DNA from 4 places in the Brevibacterium sp. FAM 27836 genome. Region 3 is predicted to be linked to each of the others. Evidence: riboswitches for the same ligand, from Rfam matches in the RefSeq annotation. Region 3 holds a riboswitch; each other region holds the start of a gene.
What was found. Region 3 has a riboswitch for thiamine pyrophosphate ahead of thiO (glycine oxidase ThiO). Riboswitches for the same ligand answer to the same signal wherever they lie in the genome.

Region 1: it holds a riboswitch for thiamine pyrophosphate, as region 3 does, so the genes downstream of both, ACSE4D_RS13625 (NUDIX hydrolase) here and thiO (glycine oxidase ThiO) in region 3, are expected to answer to the same signal.
Region 2: it holds a riboswitch for thiamine pyrophosphate, as region 3 does, so the genes downstream of both, thiM (hydroxyethylthiazole kinase) here and thiO (glycine oxidase ThiO) in region 3, are expected to answer to the same signal.
Region 4: it holds a riboswitch for thiamine pyrophosphate, as region 3 does, so the genes downstream of both, thiC (phosphomethylpyrimidine synthase ThiC) here and thiO (glycine oxidase ThiO) in region 3, are expected to answer to the same signal.

What each region holds. Positions count from the first base shown of each region.
Region 1 covers NZ_CP195711.1:3,043,228-3,046,709, reverse strand. Annotated here, with positions in the region: gene thiM (hydroxyethylthiazole kinase) at 1-198, opposite strand, end outside; TPP riboswitch at 287-382, opposite strand; TPP riboswitch at 819-917, shown strand; gene ACSE4D_RS13625 (NUDIX hydrolase) at 908-1,351, shown strand; gene ACSE4D_RS13620 (alpha/beta fold hydrolase) at 1,458-2,342, opposite strand; gene ACSE4D_RS13615 (CGNR zinc finger domain-containing protein) at 2,390-2,971, shown strand; gene secA2 (accessory Sec system translocase SecA2) at 3,162-3,482, opposite strand, start outside.
Region 2 covers NZ_CP195711.1:2,910,463-2,913,944, reverse strand. Annotated here, with positions in the region: gene thiD (bifunctional hydroxymethylpyrimidine kinase/phosphomethylpyrimidine kinase) at 1-109, opposite strand, end outside; gene thiE (thiamine phosphate synthase) at 106-885, opposite strand; gene thiM (hydroxyethylthiazole kinase) at 882-1,796, opposite strand; TPP riboswitch at 1,784-1,916, opposite strand; gene ACSE4D_RS13030 (winged helix-turn-helix transcriptional regulator) at 2,004-2,468, opposite strand; gene ACSE4D_RS13025 (SRPBCC family protein) at 2,581-3,087, shown strand; gene ACSE4D_RS13020 (sugar ABC transporter permease) at 3,123-3,482, opposite strand, start outside.
Region 3 covers NZ_CP195711.1:260,291-263,772, forward strand. Annotated here, with positions in the region: gene ACSE4D_RS01225 (histone deacetylase) at 1-350, shown strand, start outside; gene ACSE4D_RS01230 (2-dehydropantoate 2-reductase) at 304-1,251, opposite strand; gene thiE (thiamine phosphate synthase) at 1,248-1,931, opposite strand; TPP riboswitch at 1,943-2,046, shown strand; gene thiO (glycine oxidase ThiO) at 2,036-3,163, shown strand; gene thiS (sulfur carrier protein ThiS) at 3,156-3,482, shown strand, end outside.
Region 4 covers NZ_CP195711.1:1,315,948-1,319,429, reverse strand. Annotated here, with positions in the region: gene thiC (phosphomethylpyrimidine synthase ThiC) at 1-1,453, opposite strand, end outside; TPP riboswitch at 1,449-1,557, opposite strand; gene ACSE4D_RS06040 (M18 family aminopeptidase) at 1,686-2,990, opposite strand; gene ACSE4D_RS06035 (DUF1684 domain-containing protein) at 3,125-3,482, shown strand, end outside.

The DNA of each region.
Region 1 (3,482 bases), 1.4 Mb from region 3:
CAGATTCACCAACAGGCCCCCGGCGACACGGGCGAACGGTCCGGCCTCGCCGACGATGTCGACCATCGCCGGTGCCGCGCCGATGGCCAGCAAGGTGTTCGCGGTGAAGTTCGTGACCACCGAGTTAGTGATGCACTGCACCAACGGGGTCTGCGCCCTCAGCTCACCGAGCAGAACCGCGGATGATGAGACAGACATGAACTCTCGCTTTCTTCCACTGCGAAAGAAAGTCGATCACCATGACGGCACGCCGAAAGCGGACACCTGGATCGGTATCTCGAACGCGCTGAAGTCATCCGGACATTCCCTTCGCCAGTACGAACTGGATCAGGTTCGACGGGTGTGATCTCAGCCGCTGGGTGCGGCACCCCGTGTCACTGCCCACTACCCTAACGCATTCGGCCACAACTGGGAGCACTCCCGTGGAACGCTAGGGCCGCCGATGGTCAGGAGCACGGCAGATCCTGGCGGGGGCTGTCGACGGTGATTCGCCGACACTGAACCAGATCGGTGCAGCCCACGGTGTCAGGGACCATATAGAAAGATCAAATACCAACACGGGCAGCCGACCACGGCCCCATCCTGGTACAAAACCATGCGGTCGGCAGGAGCACGGAGACGCTGAGGACTACCAGCCTCTGAGGGGCTCCGGGTGAGATCGGCCGGCGGCATCGGCGCCCTCCACTCCTGCTGCACGGAACCCGCACCTCCGTCAGTACACGAAAAAAGCGGCGGGAGTGAACGCAAGACCTCGGATAAACGTTCCCTCGCAAAGAGCCAGCGACCGATGAGCAGCACAAATCCTCGGTAGACTGGTGTGACGTGACACGGGGTGCTGCACGGGATCTGCGGCTGAGATCACACCCGTCGAACCTGCTCTAGTTCGAACTAGCGAAGGAATGTCCAAGTGAGTGCTTCCACCTCTCCGTCCCGTCCGATCGTCGCGACGATCGCAGCAGTCATCCGTGGCGGCGACGTGCTGCTGGTGCGTCGCGCGAACCCGCCAGATGTCGGGCGGTGGGGCTTCCCTGGGGGGAAAATCGAAACCGGCGAAACAATTCAGCAAGCCGCCCTACGCGAGTTGCATGAGGAAACCGGCGTGCACGGTGAGGCACGCGAGGTGTTCACCGCTGTCGATGCCTTCCATCACGACGACTCCGGCACCCTCCTCCAGCACTTCGTCCTCGTCGCGGTGCGGTGCGACTGGCGAACCGGGGTACCCGTGGCAGCTGATGACGCGCTGGAAGCACGCTGGTTTTCAATCGAAGACCTCGAACACGGAGACCTTGCACTCAGTCTTGATGTGCGCGAAGTTGCCGAGACTGCCTTCCGGCTCGCGCAAAGCTCTTGAACTATCTCAATACGTTTGAATGATACCGAACGACGGAAAGAGGACAACTACTTTTGGAACCGCACGGGGTTCCTGGTAGATGCAGTGCGACACAATGCGGGTTCTGTCAGTTGATCGTTTCGTGACGATCCCAGAAGTCTCGCAGTCGCATAGCGAGAGATTCAGGGCGTTCTTCCGGTACGAAATGCCCGCAGTTCTCGATGATGCCACCTTCAAGGAGAGACGTGCTATCTCGGGTTTCTTCGACGTAGTCTCTCCACTTACTCAGCACTGGAGCTTGGGCCGCGAGCCCGTGATCTCCCCAAAGGGCCAACGTGGGAACGGTGACCCGGTACCCCACCTGATGGTCGTGTTCATCGTGATCGAGGTCTTCCCAGGTCGCTCGGTAGTCCTCGAATCCCGCATGCATTGCGCCCGGTTGCTTGAAGGACTCGATGTAGTGACCGATCATCGGTTCGAGACGGTCGCGCCGCAGTGTCCATCGATGGAATAAATAGCGAAGATACTCTTCTTCCCGACCAGATGTCATTGCCTCGGGGAGGTCGTGCTGCATATGGAAGAGCCAGTGGAAAAATCCGGCCGCCGTCGCGGTATCGGATTGGAACATCGCATGCGTGGGCACGACATCCAAGACCGCGAGCGTCCTGATCCGGTCAGCCTGGTCGAGCGCGAACCTGTGCGCTACTCGTGCCCCACGGTCGTGGCCGACCACATGGGAACGTTCGACGTCGAGTGCGTCGAGAAGTTCCACGATGTCGGCAGCCATGCGACGTTTGGAGTACCCGCCCTGGGGCTTGTCGCTGAGCCCGTAGCTGCGCAGATCGGGGGCGATGACCCGATAGGCGTCTGGCAGGAGCGGGGTGAGCTGATCCCAGCAGGCTGAGGTTTGCGGCCAGCCATGCAGGAGCACGACCGTCGGAGCATTCGGGTCAGTGTTCCCTGACAGCGTGTAGTGCAGGCGAATCGAAGGCAAGCTCAGAACATCAATCACAATTCGATACTAACCGCATAAAAGGGTTAGCTCATAGAATGAGGTCTGTGACTGCATCACAGCGTTTCGAGCCTTGGCTGTTCTACGGCGGATCAGTGGCGCTCGATTTCGTCAACACACTGCGAGACCGGGCTACGACGCCCCGCGAGACACTGACCTCCCCGGAAACACTGAGGGTGTGGGCAGGGCAAGCCCGGCTCGTTCCACCTGAATCTGGGTTCGGCGTCGAGACCTCCATCACGGACCAGGATCTGAGCGACTGCCTTGATCTGCGTGAGAGTATTGATGCCTTGCTTGTCCCTCAAACAGCGCTGCATTCGCGGCACATTTTGCTGGTCAACCGATGGGCTGCTGCGGCTCCGCGTCAGGAGATTGACGAATCAGACCCTGAGTTGGTCATAACCAAAATGGCATCGATAGAGAACGTGTTTGGAGTGCTCGCGGCAGATGCAATCTCGATTATTGCCCAAGGAGAACAGTCACGGATCAAGGTGTGTTCGCACCAGAGGTGCGGAATACGTTTTATCGATCGGTCACGCTCGCAGCAGCGCCTCTGGTGTTCCATGCAACGATGCGGCAACCGCGCTAAGGTCGCCCGCCATGCCGCCGGGCGAGACAACAAGTCTTAGCTCAGGCTGTCGGTAAGGTTGTGAACAGAAAGCACCGATCAGGACCGTGTTACTTTTGCAGGCCCACGGGGTTCCTTCCTCGGTGTAATACCGCGTCAACGGTGTCGAGAGAGAGCGGTCGTCATCGATCGCGTCGGTGAGCGCGCCAAGCTTCGCTGGCGGAGTAGCGGACGGTGGTTGGGGCTGGCGGTCAGGTGTACGTGATCGACGGTGGTCTGCCGCCCCTGATGAAGTTTCCGAGGTAGGCGACCACGCGGTCTGCTTCGGAGCCGAATGGGTTGTCGGTGACCATGTACGTCCAGGTCGATGACGGGCGGCGCAGGCCGAGATCGCCGAGGGTTGTGGCGTCGTCGGGTGCGTTGTCGAGAACCCGCCGGACTGCTGCGAGGGCGTCGGGGCCGAGGCTGCGGAACGAGTCGCCGGCGATTCGATTGAACTCGTCCAGCGGGTTCTGCCTACCCAGAACTCGCAGGTGGATGCCCTCGCGGACGGCGGCGAGGTGGTTCAGGTG
Region 2 (3,482 bases), 1.5 Mb from region 3:
TGCCCAGGGTCTTGCGCGCGGTGAAGGTCTTGAGGTCGGCGTGGACTCCGGCTCCCCCGCTGGGGTCGGTGCCGGCGATGGTCAGGGTGATCGGCGGGCGCGTGCTCATGCCTGGCCGCCGGCGGTGCTGCCTGCGCTGTCCGCGCGGCCGTCGTGATCGCGTCCCGCGAATGCAGACAGCAGGTCTTCGGCGGCGGCCTTCGGATCATCGGCCAGGCAGATCGCCGAGACCACGCAGATCCCGATCAGCCCGCGTCCGCTCAGGTCAGGAGCTCGGTCGGCGGTGATTCCGCCGATCGCCACGGCGGGGATGCCGGCCTCTGCGACCAGTTCGCCGAGGCGGTCGGGTCCGATGCCGTCGGGTGCGTCGGCCTTCGTCGTGGTGTCATAGACCGGACCGATGCCGACGAGGTCGACGACGCCGGTGGCCCGGGCGGCGGCGAATTCGGCGCTGGTGGCGGCCGAGAGACCGATGAGCGGCGCCTCCCCCACAGCGGCGCGCACCTCGGTGACGGTGGTGTCGGTCTGGCCGACGTGGATGTGGATGGTCTCGCCCTCGTCGATGAGGCGGCGGGCCACCTCGACGCGATCGTTGAGGACGACGGGCACGATGCGGTCGGTGCCGCGGGTGGCGGTGTCGACGGCGGCGATGACCTGACGGGCGAGCGAGTAGAACTCGCCGTCATCGATGTCTTTGTCGCGGACCTGGACGATGCCGACTCCCCCGGAGACCGCGGCCTGGACCGTCTCGGCAACGGTGCGACCGGCCGCCTCACACTGGGCGGAGTCGGTGACGAGGTAGAGGCGGGTGTCGATGCCGACGAAGCGGTCGGTGTCAGCCGCGTTGCACAGATCGTCGGTGATGTGCGCGGATCCGGCGGTCATGCCCGCGCGCCTTCGTCCGCGGCGAGTGCGTCGAGGCTGACCCTGGCATGTGCGAGCCGGTCGCCGTCGACGCTGTGGAGTGCGTCGAGGAAGTTCACCGAGTAGCTGCCCGGTCCTTTGGCTCCCTCGGCGGCGTCTTCGCCGGCGACCGCGAAGTGGGCGTGGGCGGCGACGACGGCTTCGAACCTCGCCGAGGCGGCCTCACCGCTCGTGGTGTGTTCCGATGCGTTCACCGCCGAGGCGTCGGCGTCGGGATCGGCGAGTCCACCGCGGGCGGCGGCGAGGTAGGCGGCGGTGACGGCTCCGAGCGAGCAGCCGGTGCCGATGACCAGCGGCATGTATTCGTGGCCGCCGGCGATGCGGGCGACATGGTCGGCGCCGTCGATGTGGGCGACGATCGCGTCCGTGGGTCCGGAGACTGCGACGATCGCCCCGGTTTCTCGGGCCAGCTTCGCGGCGGCGGGAAGGACCGCATCGACGTCATCGGTGGAGTCGACTCCGCGTCCGCCGAGGCCGACTCCGGCCAGCGCGGCGATCTCGGAGGCATTGCCGCGGATGGCGGTCGGGTGGTCGGCGGCGGCACGACGGATGCGGGAAGTGCGGAAGTCGACGGCCCCGACGCTCACCGGATCGAGGACCCAGGGCTTGCTGGCCGCGTTGGCGACGTCGATGGCGGCATCGGCGGCGAGCAGCTGGTGGTTCGAGGCGGTGCCGAAGTTGATGAGGACGCCGCTGGCGATGCCGGCGAACTGCCCGGCGTCGGCTTCGTGGTCGAGCATCGCCGGGGAGGCACCGATGGCCAGGAGCACGTTGGCGCTGAATTGCTGCACGACGGTGTTCGTGATGCATTGGATGAGTGGATTGCTTGCACGCAGTCGCGCATTGGCAGAACGCAGGTCGAAGTCAACCATGACGATCCCTTCGCTAGTATGGCCCAGATCAGGTTCGATGGGTGTTCTCTCAGCCTCGCCGAACTCCGCGTGGACTTCTCGGCCCGAGCGGAACGTCATGAGGCACCCCATGTCATTGGCTTCGACTCTATCAGCCCCGTCGGACACGGGCGACCCCTCAGCTCCACCCCGGCACCTGCCAGCACCCATTCGTATCGGGTGCCTGTGTCAGTCAGTTCGGTGCGACCACTTCTCCTCCGGCATGCCCGGACCCTTCGAGGCGGTGACGGCGTCAGGTTCCTCACCACAGGCATCGCAGCGGATCGAACTATGCACCTCACCCGAGCAGTCATCGTGCCGGTAGATGATCGGCCGCCCGGCAGGGGCTTGCCAACGATCGCCCCAGTCGGTGAACGCGATGAGCACTCCGCGCAGATCACGCCCCTTGTCGGTGAGATGGTATTCGACCCCGCCGGACCCCGAGTCCCGGGACATGATCCCCGCCTCGACGAAGCCATCGAGCCTGGTCGTGAGCACATTGGTCGCCACTCCGAGCCGTTTCTGGAAGTCACCGAAGCGGGTGACTCCCGCGAACAGCGCATTCCTGATGATCAGCAGGCTCCACCGTTCGCCGACGATCTCGAGCGAGCGCGCAATGGAACACACTTCGTTGTCATACGTTCTGCCCAGCATGAGAATGATTCTACCTTGATACTTGCATGATGAAATCAGGCGTGGGATCATCACTTCACCAACTTGTTTGATACAAGTTGCGATCGGCAGACAACGGCAAAGGAGCCTCGCCATGACCACAGCACATCCCACATCTACGCCCGACGCAATGTCATCGTCGGATTTCACCTTCACCTATGAGGTGCCGCAGTCACCGCAGGAGGTCTACGCCGCCGTGACGAATGTGCGGGGCTGGTGGTCGCAGCGCATCGACGGCGCGACCGACCGCCTCGGCGAATTCGTCTATACGGTGCCGCAGATCCACACCACTCGCGTGCAGGTCACCGAACTCGTCCCCGGCGAACGCGTCGTTTGGAGGATCCTCGACAATCGTTTCGGAGCGGGTGAGGACGTCGATGAATGGGCCGGGACGACCGTGCGCTTCGACATCGAACCGGCCGGCTCCGGTGCCCAGCTGACCTTCACCCATGTGGGGCTGACCCCGATGCTGGCCTGCCATGAGGGCTGCGCACAGGGGTGGACGCGCAATGCCCACGACAGCCTTCACCGGCTCATCACCACGGGCGCGGGAGACCCGATCACTCCGGCAGTCGAAGCGAGTCTGCTCTCCGACGCCTGACCGCCGGACCATACCCGAGGACGGACGGCTCTCGGCTAACCGCGGCCGACGTACCTCTGGCCGCGGCGGCTGAGTGCGTCGATGACGACGGCGGTGAGCAGGACGAGCGCGGTGATGATCTGCTGCGCATCGGAGTTGAAGCCGATGAGGTAGAGGCCGTTGTTGATGGCGCCGACGACCAGCGCACCGAGCACGGCCGCCCACGCGGTTCCGCGGCCGCCGAAGAGCGAGGTGCCGCCGATGACGGCTGCGGCGATCGCGTTGAGCAGGTCCTGCGTGCTCACCAGCGTCGATCCGGCGTTCGTCGTCACACCGGTTTTGACGAAGCCGAAGAGCGCTGCGAGCACGCCGGCGGCCATGAATACGCTGATGCGCACCCAGGTCACTCGGATGCC
Region 3 (3,482 bases):
ACGTGCCCGGCCCCACTCCGGCCAAGGCCTATCTCATCACCGCCGCACAGTTCGCCGATGTCGCATCCCAAGAGATGAATCGGCCCCCGGCCGCCGATTCCCCGCTGGAGCGCCTCGTGTTCGACCTGCCCGCCGGTACCTCGCATTCGGTCGGCCCCGGCGGATATGAGACTCTCATCGTCCTCGACACGCTCGACGACGTTCCGATGGTCACATTCACTGCCTCGCATGGTTCGGCTGACATCGAGCACACTCAGCCCAGCGAACCCTATCTGGCGATGCTGCGCACGGGAGCGGCCGAGGTCAGTGCTGCTTCCGGGCTGCACCTGCACGCAGCTGCACAAGCGTGAGGTCGAGCAGCGGGGTCCGGACTCCCAGCCCGGCGGCCTTCGTAGCCAGATCGCCGAGGATGTGCTCGGCTTCGCTGTCCAGACCCGCAGTGACGTCCCGGTAGAGGGATGAGGTGAACGCCGACCCCTCCTCGGTGAGCATCTTCACCGTCACGGCGTGCGACTTCTCCGACACCGGGTGCCCGGCGGCGGTCGCCACGGCTTCGATCTCGTCGATGATCTGCAGCACCTGATCACGTCCGCCGGCGCTCATGATCGCGCCCACCGGGGCCCGGAAGAGGCAGGTGACGACGCCGGCGGCAGCGATGAAAGCCCACTTCTCCCACAGCCCGTCGATGATGCCGTCGATGACCTGCAGCCGGTACCCGGGCACGTCGAGAGCCGCGGTGATCGGGGCGGGCACCGCCGTCCCGTCGAGGTCGCCGATCGTCATCACGGACAGGTCGGTGAGCTGATGGACCGCATCGTCCTTGATCGTGCCCACGATCTTGACGAGCCCGCCGAGCACCTGCCCCGGGTAGTCCTCCGCCAGCCGATCGATCTGCGCCATGCCGTTGAGGAAGGGGATGATCTTCGTCTCCGGACCGACGGCAGGGCGGATGTCGGTGAGCACCGAGTCGAGTCCATTGGCTTTGACCGCGATGATGACGAGGTCGAACGCACGCGGAGCCTCGTGGAGTTCGGCCGCGGTGAGCACATTCACGGAATTCGTCCGGTCTGCGTCGGGTGAGACGAAGCTCAGTCCGGCGGCGCGGATCCGCTCCGCCTTGGCCTCGCGGAGGAGGAAGGTGACGTCGCGGCCGGCCTCGAGCAGGTAGGACCCGAAAGCCCCACCGGTGGCTCCGGCCCCGGCGATGAGGATCGCGGGTCCGTCGGGTCGGGCATTCGTCGTCTCGGTCATTCCAGCGCCTCCTTGAGTTCCCGTGCGGCCGCAGCGGGGTCGTCTGCCGAGGTTATCGCACGCACGACCACCGCCCGGTTCGCGCCCGCTTGCCGGATCGCCGTCAGCCGCGGTCCTGCCGCGATCCCGCCGATGGCGAACCAGGGTGTGCTCACCGAGGCGGCCACCTCGGTGAGCAGAGACCTGCCCACGGCCGGTCGGCCGGGTTTCGTCGGCGTCTCCCACACCGGTCCGACGCAGAAGTAGTCGACCTCCGGATCCGCCTCGGCGGCGAGCGCCTGGTCCAGGGAATGGGTGGAGCGGCCGAGGATGACGTCGGGGCCGAGGACGGTGCGGGCCTGGGCGCTGGTGAGGTCACCCTGTCCGACATGGAAGACGTCGGCTCCGGTGAGGAGTGCGACATCGGCGCGGTCGTTGACGGAGAAGAATTTTCCGTGTTCGGCGGCGATGTCGCGCAGCACTTCGAGGGCGGCGATCTCGGCTTTGGCCTCAAGGGTCTTGTCGCGAAGTTGGATGATGTCGACTCCCCCGGCATAGGCGGCCCGAAGGAAGTCGGGCAGATCCCCTTCGTCGCCTCTGGCATCGGTGCACAGGTAGAGCGTGGAATCTGCCAACTGGGCTTCCCGTCGGGCCCGCAGTGTTCCGGGCCTTTCGGTGCGCGGTGGAATATCTGTGGTCATGGTCATAGAGTAGAGGAGTTCGCGGGAGCCTCCCAACGAGGCTGAGAGGGCGTAAGAGCCGACCGTCAGACCTGATGCGGGTTATGCCGCCGGAGGGAGAATCCATGCACGTCATCGTCGTCGGCGCCGGAATCATCGGCCTGGCCACGGCTTGGCATCTGCGCCGCCTCGGTGCAGTCGTCACCATCATCGATCCCGCCCCCGCCCAGGGAGCCTCCCATGCCGCGGCGGGGATGATCGCCCCGGCCGCCGAAGTGGTGTGGGGTCAGACTCCCCTGTATCCGCTGATGCGATCATCCGGTGAGTTGTACCCCGGGTTCACTGCCGAGGTGGCGAGCGCAACGGGAGCCGAGCTGGGGCTCAATTCCACCGGGACTCTCGTGTGCGCCGGCGACCGGGCCGATCTGCAGACCCTGCGGGAACTGCGCGGGGCCCAGTCGGCAGCCGGGTTCACCACCGAACTCATCTCCGGGTCGAAGGCCCGGGCGGTCGAGCCCTCTCTGGCCCCCTCGATCATCGGCGCCGTGGACATCCCCGACGACTGGTCGGTCGATCCCCGGCGACTGAGCGCGGCGCTGCTGTCGATGACCACGGAGACGCTTGTCCGAGAAACAGTCACCGAGGTGGTTCGCCGTGGCGACACGACCATCGGAGTCAGACTGGCCGACGGGCGCAGTCTCGAGGCCGACCAGGTGGTGCTGAGCACCGGCAGCGCATCGATCACCGGTGCTCCGGTCCTGCCCGTGCGACAGGTGTGGGGTGATGTGCTCCGGTTACGGGCCCAGGCCGAGCACACTCCCCTGCTCACTCGCACCATCCGTGGTTTGGTCAACGGTCGGGCCGTCTACCTCGTTCCGCGTCCGGACGGTGAGATCGTGCTCGGGGCCAGTTCCCGTGAGGACGGTCGGGCCGCCACATCTGCCGGGGCTGTGCACCGTCTGCTCCAGGACGGTCAGCGCCTCGTCCCCGGCATCCTCGACTGTGACATCACCGAGGTCACGACTCGGGCCCGCCCCGGCTCCCCCGACGATCTGCCGTTCATCGGCCGTGCCGACGACGGCTGTGTCGTGAGCACCGGGTACTTCCGTCACGGAATTCTGCTCGCCCCTCTCGGCGGACGGTTGGGGGCCGAGCTCGCCCTCGGGATCTCCCCGGACTGGTTGCCCGACGGTGCCCTCGATTCCGTCTCCCCACATCGTTTCTCCGAGGCGGCGCCGGTGTCGAATGCCTGATGCCGTGTTCACCCGCCACCTGTTCAGCCCCGACCATCATCACTTCGAAGAGGAGCCCGATATGACCCGATCCGCATCGACACCCCGAGCTGCCCATTCACCGTCCATCGTTCTCAACGGGGAACGCCGTGAGCTCACCACATCCTCGGCGCTCGACCTCGTCGCCGAGGTCACCGGACGGCAGCTGCACAGCGACGGAACCCCGGCCGACGGAGGACGACTGGGCATCGCCGTGGCCGTCGACGGCGAGGTCATCCGTCGCGGCATGTGGTCCGACTTCACTCTGTCCGACGGGCACACCGTCGACATCGTCACCGCG
Region 4 (3,482 bases), 1.1 Mb from region 3:
TGTAGGTGATGACCCCGGTCTTGACGTCGTCGCGGTCGGGCAGGCCGAGGTGCTCCTTCGGGGTGACGTAGCAGAGCATCGCCGTGCCGTAGCGGGCGATTTCGGTCGCCCCGATCGCCGAAGTGATGTGATCGTAGCCGGGTGCGATGTCAGTCACGAGCGGACCCAAGGTGTAGAAGGGGGCGCCGTGGCAGAGCTTCTGCTGGCGTTCGACGTTCTCGCGCACCAGGTGGAGCGGAATGTGCCCAGGGCCTTCGACCATGACCTGGACGTCGTGGGCCCACGCGCGTTCGGTGAGTTCGGCGAGGGTGTCGAGCTCGGCGAACTGGGCGGCGTCGTTGGCATCGGCGATCGAGCCCGGCCGCAGCCCGTCGCCGAGTGAGAACGCGACGTCGTAGCGGGCGAAGATCTCGCAGAGTTCGTCGAAGTGGGTGTAGAGGAAGTTCTCCTCATGGTGGGCTAAGCACCAGCCAGCCATGATGGAGCCTCCGCGGGAGACCATCCCGGTGACCCTGTTGGCCGTGAGCGGCACGTAGCGCAGCAGCACGCCGGCATGGACGGTCATGTAGTCCACGCCCTGCTCGCACTGCTCAATGACGGTGTCCCGATAGATCTCCCAGGTCAGAGCGTTCGCCTCGCCGTCGACCTTCTCCAGGGCCTGGTAGATCGGGACGGTGCCGATGGGGATGGGGGAGTTGCGGATGATCCACTCTCGGGTGGTGTGGATGTCGTTTCCGGTCGAGAGGTCCATGAGGGTGTCGGCACCCCACTTCGCGGCCCATCGCAGCTTCTGCACCTCCTCGGCGATGGAGCTGGTGACCGCGGAATTGCCGATGTTCGCGTTGATTTTCACAAGGAAGGCCTTGCCGATGATCATCGGTTCGGACTCGGGATGGTTGATGTTGTTCGGGATGATCGCGCGGCCGGCGGCGAGCTCCGAGCGGACGAGCTCGACATCGCACTGCTCGCGCAGGGCGACGAAGCGCATCTCCGGGGTGATGATGCCTTCCCGGGCGTAGTGCATCTGGGTCACGGTCCGGCCGGGCTTGGCCCGGAGTGGGACCGGTTTGCGACCCCTCCACTGCTGTGAGGGCGCTCCGCGGCGCACGGCAGCGCGACCGTCATCGGCGATGCGGTGTCCGCGGGCGGCGTAGGTTTCGGTGTCGAGGCGGCCCTCGATCCAGGGGAACCGCAGTGCCGGCAGTCCTTCCTCGGGGACGCTGCCAGGGCCGACGGTGCGGTAGACGTGGACGGGAGCGTTGGTCCGTCCGTCGGAGTCCTCGAGTTCGATGCGGGTGACGGGAACGCGGATGTCGTGCTCGGCATCCTCGAGCCACGCCGGAGAATGCGTCGGATACTGCTCGATCGTGAAATCGTTCGTGGAGTTCTTCGCATTGGGCACGGTGGCCGAAGCCGTGGCAGGGACAGGTGTTTCAGGGGTGAACGCAGTCATCTGCAGTCCTCGCTTCCTACGCCGGTATCAACCGGATCAGGTTCTACGGTCTCGGACGATCCAGTCCGATCTCAGCCCTTCTGCAGGGCTCCCGTGGGGTCGTGCAATTCGTATCACGTCGACAGCGGTGAGGACAAACCCCGCCGAGGCGGGGGTGCTTCCACGGAGGGTGCCTCCACGGAGGACAACAGCTCCAGCGAAACGACGCTGCCGCATCAGTTCTGCAGGAGCATCAGCCTTGGAGGAACGTCGTCGCGGCTCTGCCGAGGGCGACGACATCGGCGACCGCGACCATTTCGCGGGCCGAATGCATCGAATACAGGGCCGGGCCCACGTCGACGGTCGTCATGCCCAGGCGTGTCGCCGTGAGCGGACCGATTGTCGACCCGCACGGCATCGCATTGTTCGACACGAAGTCTTGGTAGTCGACGCCGGCGGCCGTGCACGCCCGCGACCACACTGCGGTGCCCACAGCATCCGTGGCGTACCGCTGCTGAGCGTTGAGTTTGAGCAGCGGACCGCCGCCGAGGCGGGGACGCACATGCGGATCATGGCGTTCCGGATAGTTCGGGTGAGCGGCATGCCCGGCGTCCGATGACACGCACACCGATGCCGCCAGCGACGCCAGATAGTCGCTGCGCGTCGAGTCCGGCAGCAGAGAGGCGATGATGCGTTCGGTGACATCGGCGAGGAACGGTCCGCACGCACCGGAGCGTGAGTTCGACCCGATCTCCTCGTGGTCGAAGGCGGCGAAGAGCGCAATGCCTTCGACCGAGTCGGCGTCGAGACTCGTCAGTGCAGTGACCCCGGCATGGACGGACAGAAGGTTGTCCAACCTCGGCGAGGCGAAGAACTCCTCACGTGCACCGAAAAGCGCCGGCTCCTGGGTGGGGACGGTGTACACGTCGTGACCGACCACCGCCTCGGGATCGACCTCGGCGGAAGCGGCGAGCAGTTCGATGACGTCGGCCTCGGCGAGATCGGCCAAGCCGATCACGGGAGCGGTGTGACGCTGCTTGTCCAAGGCCAGACCGTCATTGACCTGCCGGTCGAGGTGGATTGCCAGCTGCGGAATGCGCGCGATCGGACCGGTGCGGGCGAGCACGACCCGGCCGTCGGCGAGGCTGAGGCGACCGGCGAACGCGAGTTCCCGGTCGAGCCAGGAATTCAGCAGCGGACCGCCGTAGATCTCCACTCCGACCTGGCGCATGCCCTCGGCGGTGTATTCGTCCCCGGGTTTGAGTTTGAAGGCCGGGGAATCCGTGTGGGATCCGAACACGCGGAACCCGGGGACTGCCTCGGCGGTGGTCGTGGGATTCATCCACGCGATGATCGCACCGTCGCGGACGACGAAATGGCCGGATCCGGGCGTCAACGCCCATGCGCTCGCCTCATCGAGGCGGGAGAAACCGGCCTGCTCCAAACGGGCGGCTGCGGTGGCTACGGCGTGGTAGGAGCTGGGGGAGGCACTGACGAAGTCGCCGAGGTCGGCCGCTGTCTGCGCGGCGACAACCGGGTCCGGGTGTGATTCACTCATTTCCCCAGCCTATCGTTTGCGGTAGTTTGGATGACAAGGAACAAGGCCTCAGGCACCGGTCAGACATCGGTTCCGAGGGTAAGGCGGCGGCAGGGATCCTGCGCCCGCAACAGCAACGGCAAGGAGTGTTCGACGTGAACCAGTTCGTGACGGAGTGGAACACCTGGCGCGACTCACGGAACTCGGCACTGGCGAAACCGTTCGGCTGGCTCAGCGTCGTCGGACTGCACTGGCTCGACGTCGAGTCCACCTGGCCCGATGCCCCCGGCACCTTCACCGTCGAGGACGGCTGGGTCACCGTCGCCCTCGACTCCGGAATCAATGCCGGTCCCGCTGCCGAGACCTTCGACCTGCTGAGCCAAGCCGCCGGCGGCGGTGCGGGTGCCGGGACAGGCGGCGGTGCGGTCCGAGCGACGAGCCCCTCGGTGCCCAGCGACACCTCGACCCTGCCTGCTGTGACAGACCACGCCGCCACAGGAGCTTCTGCCGCTG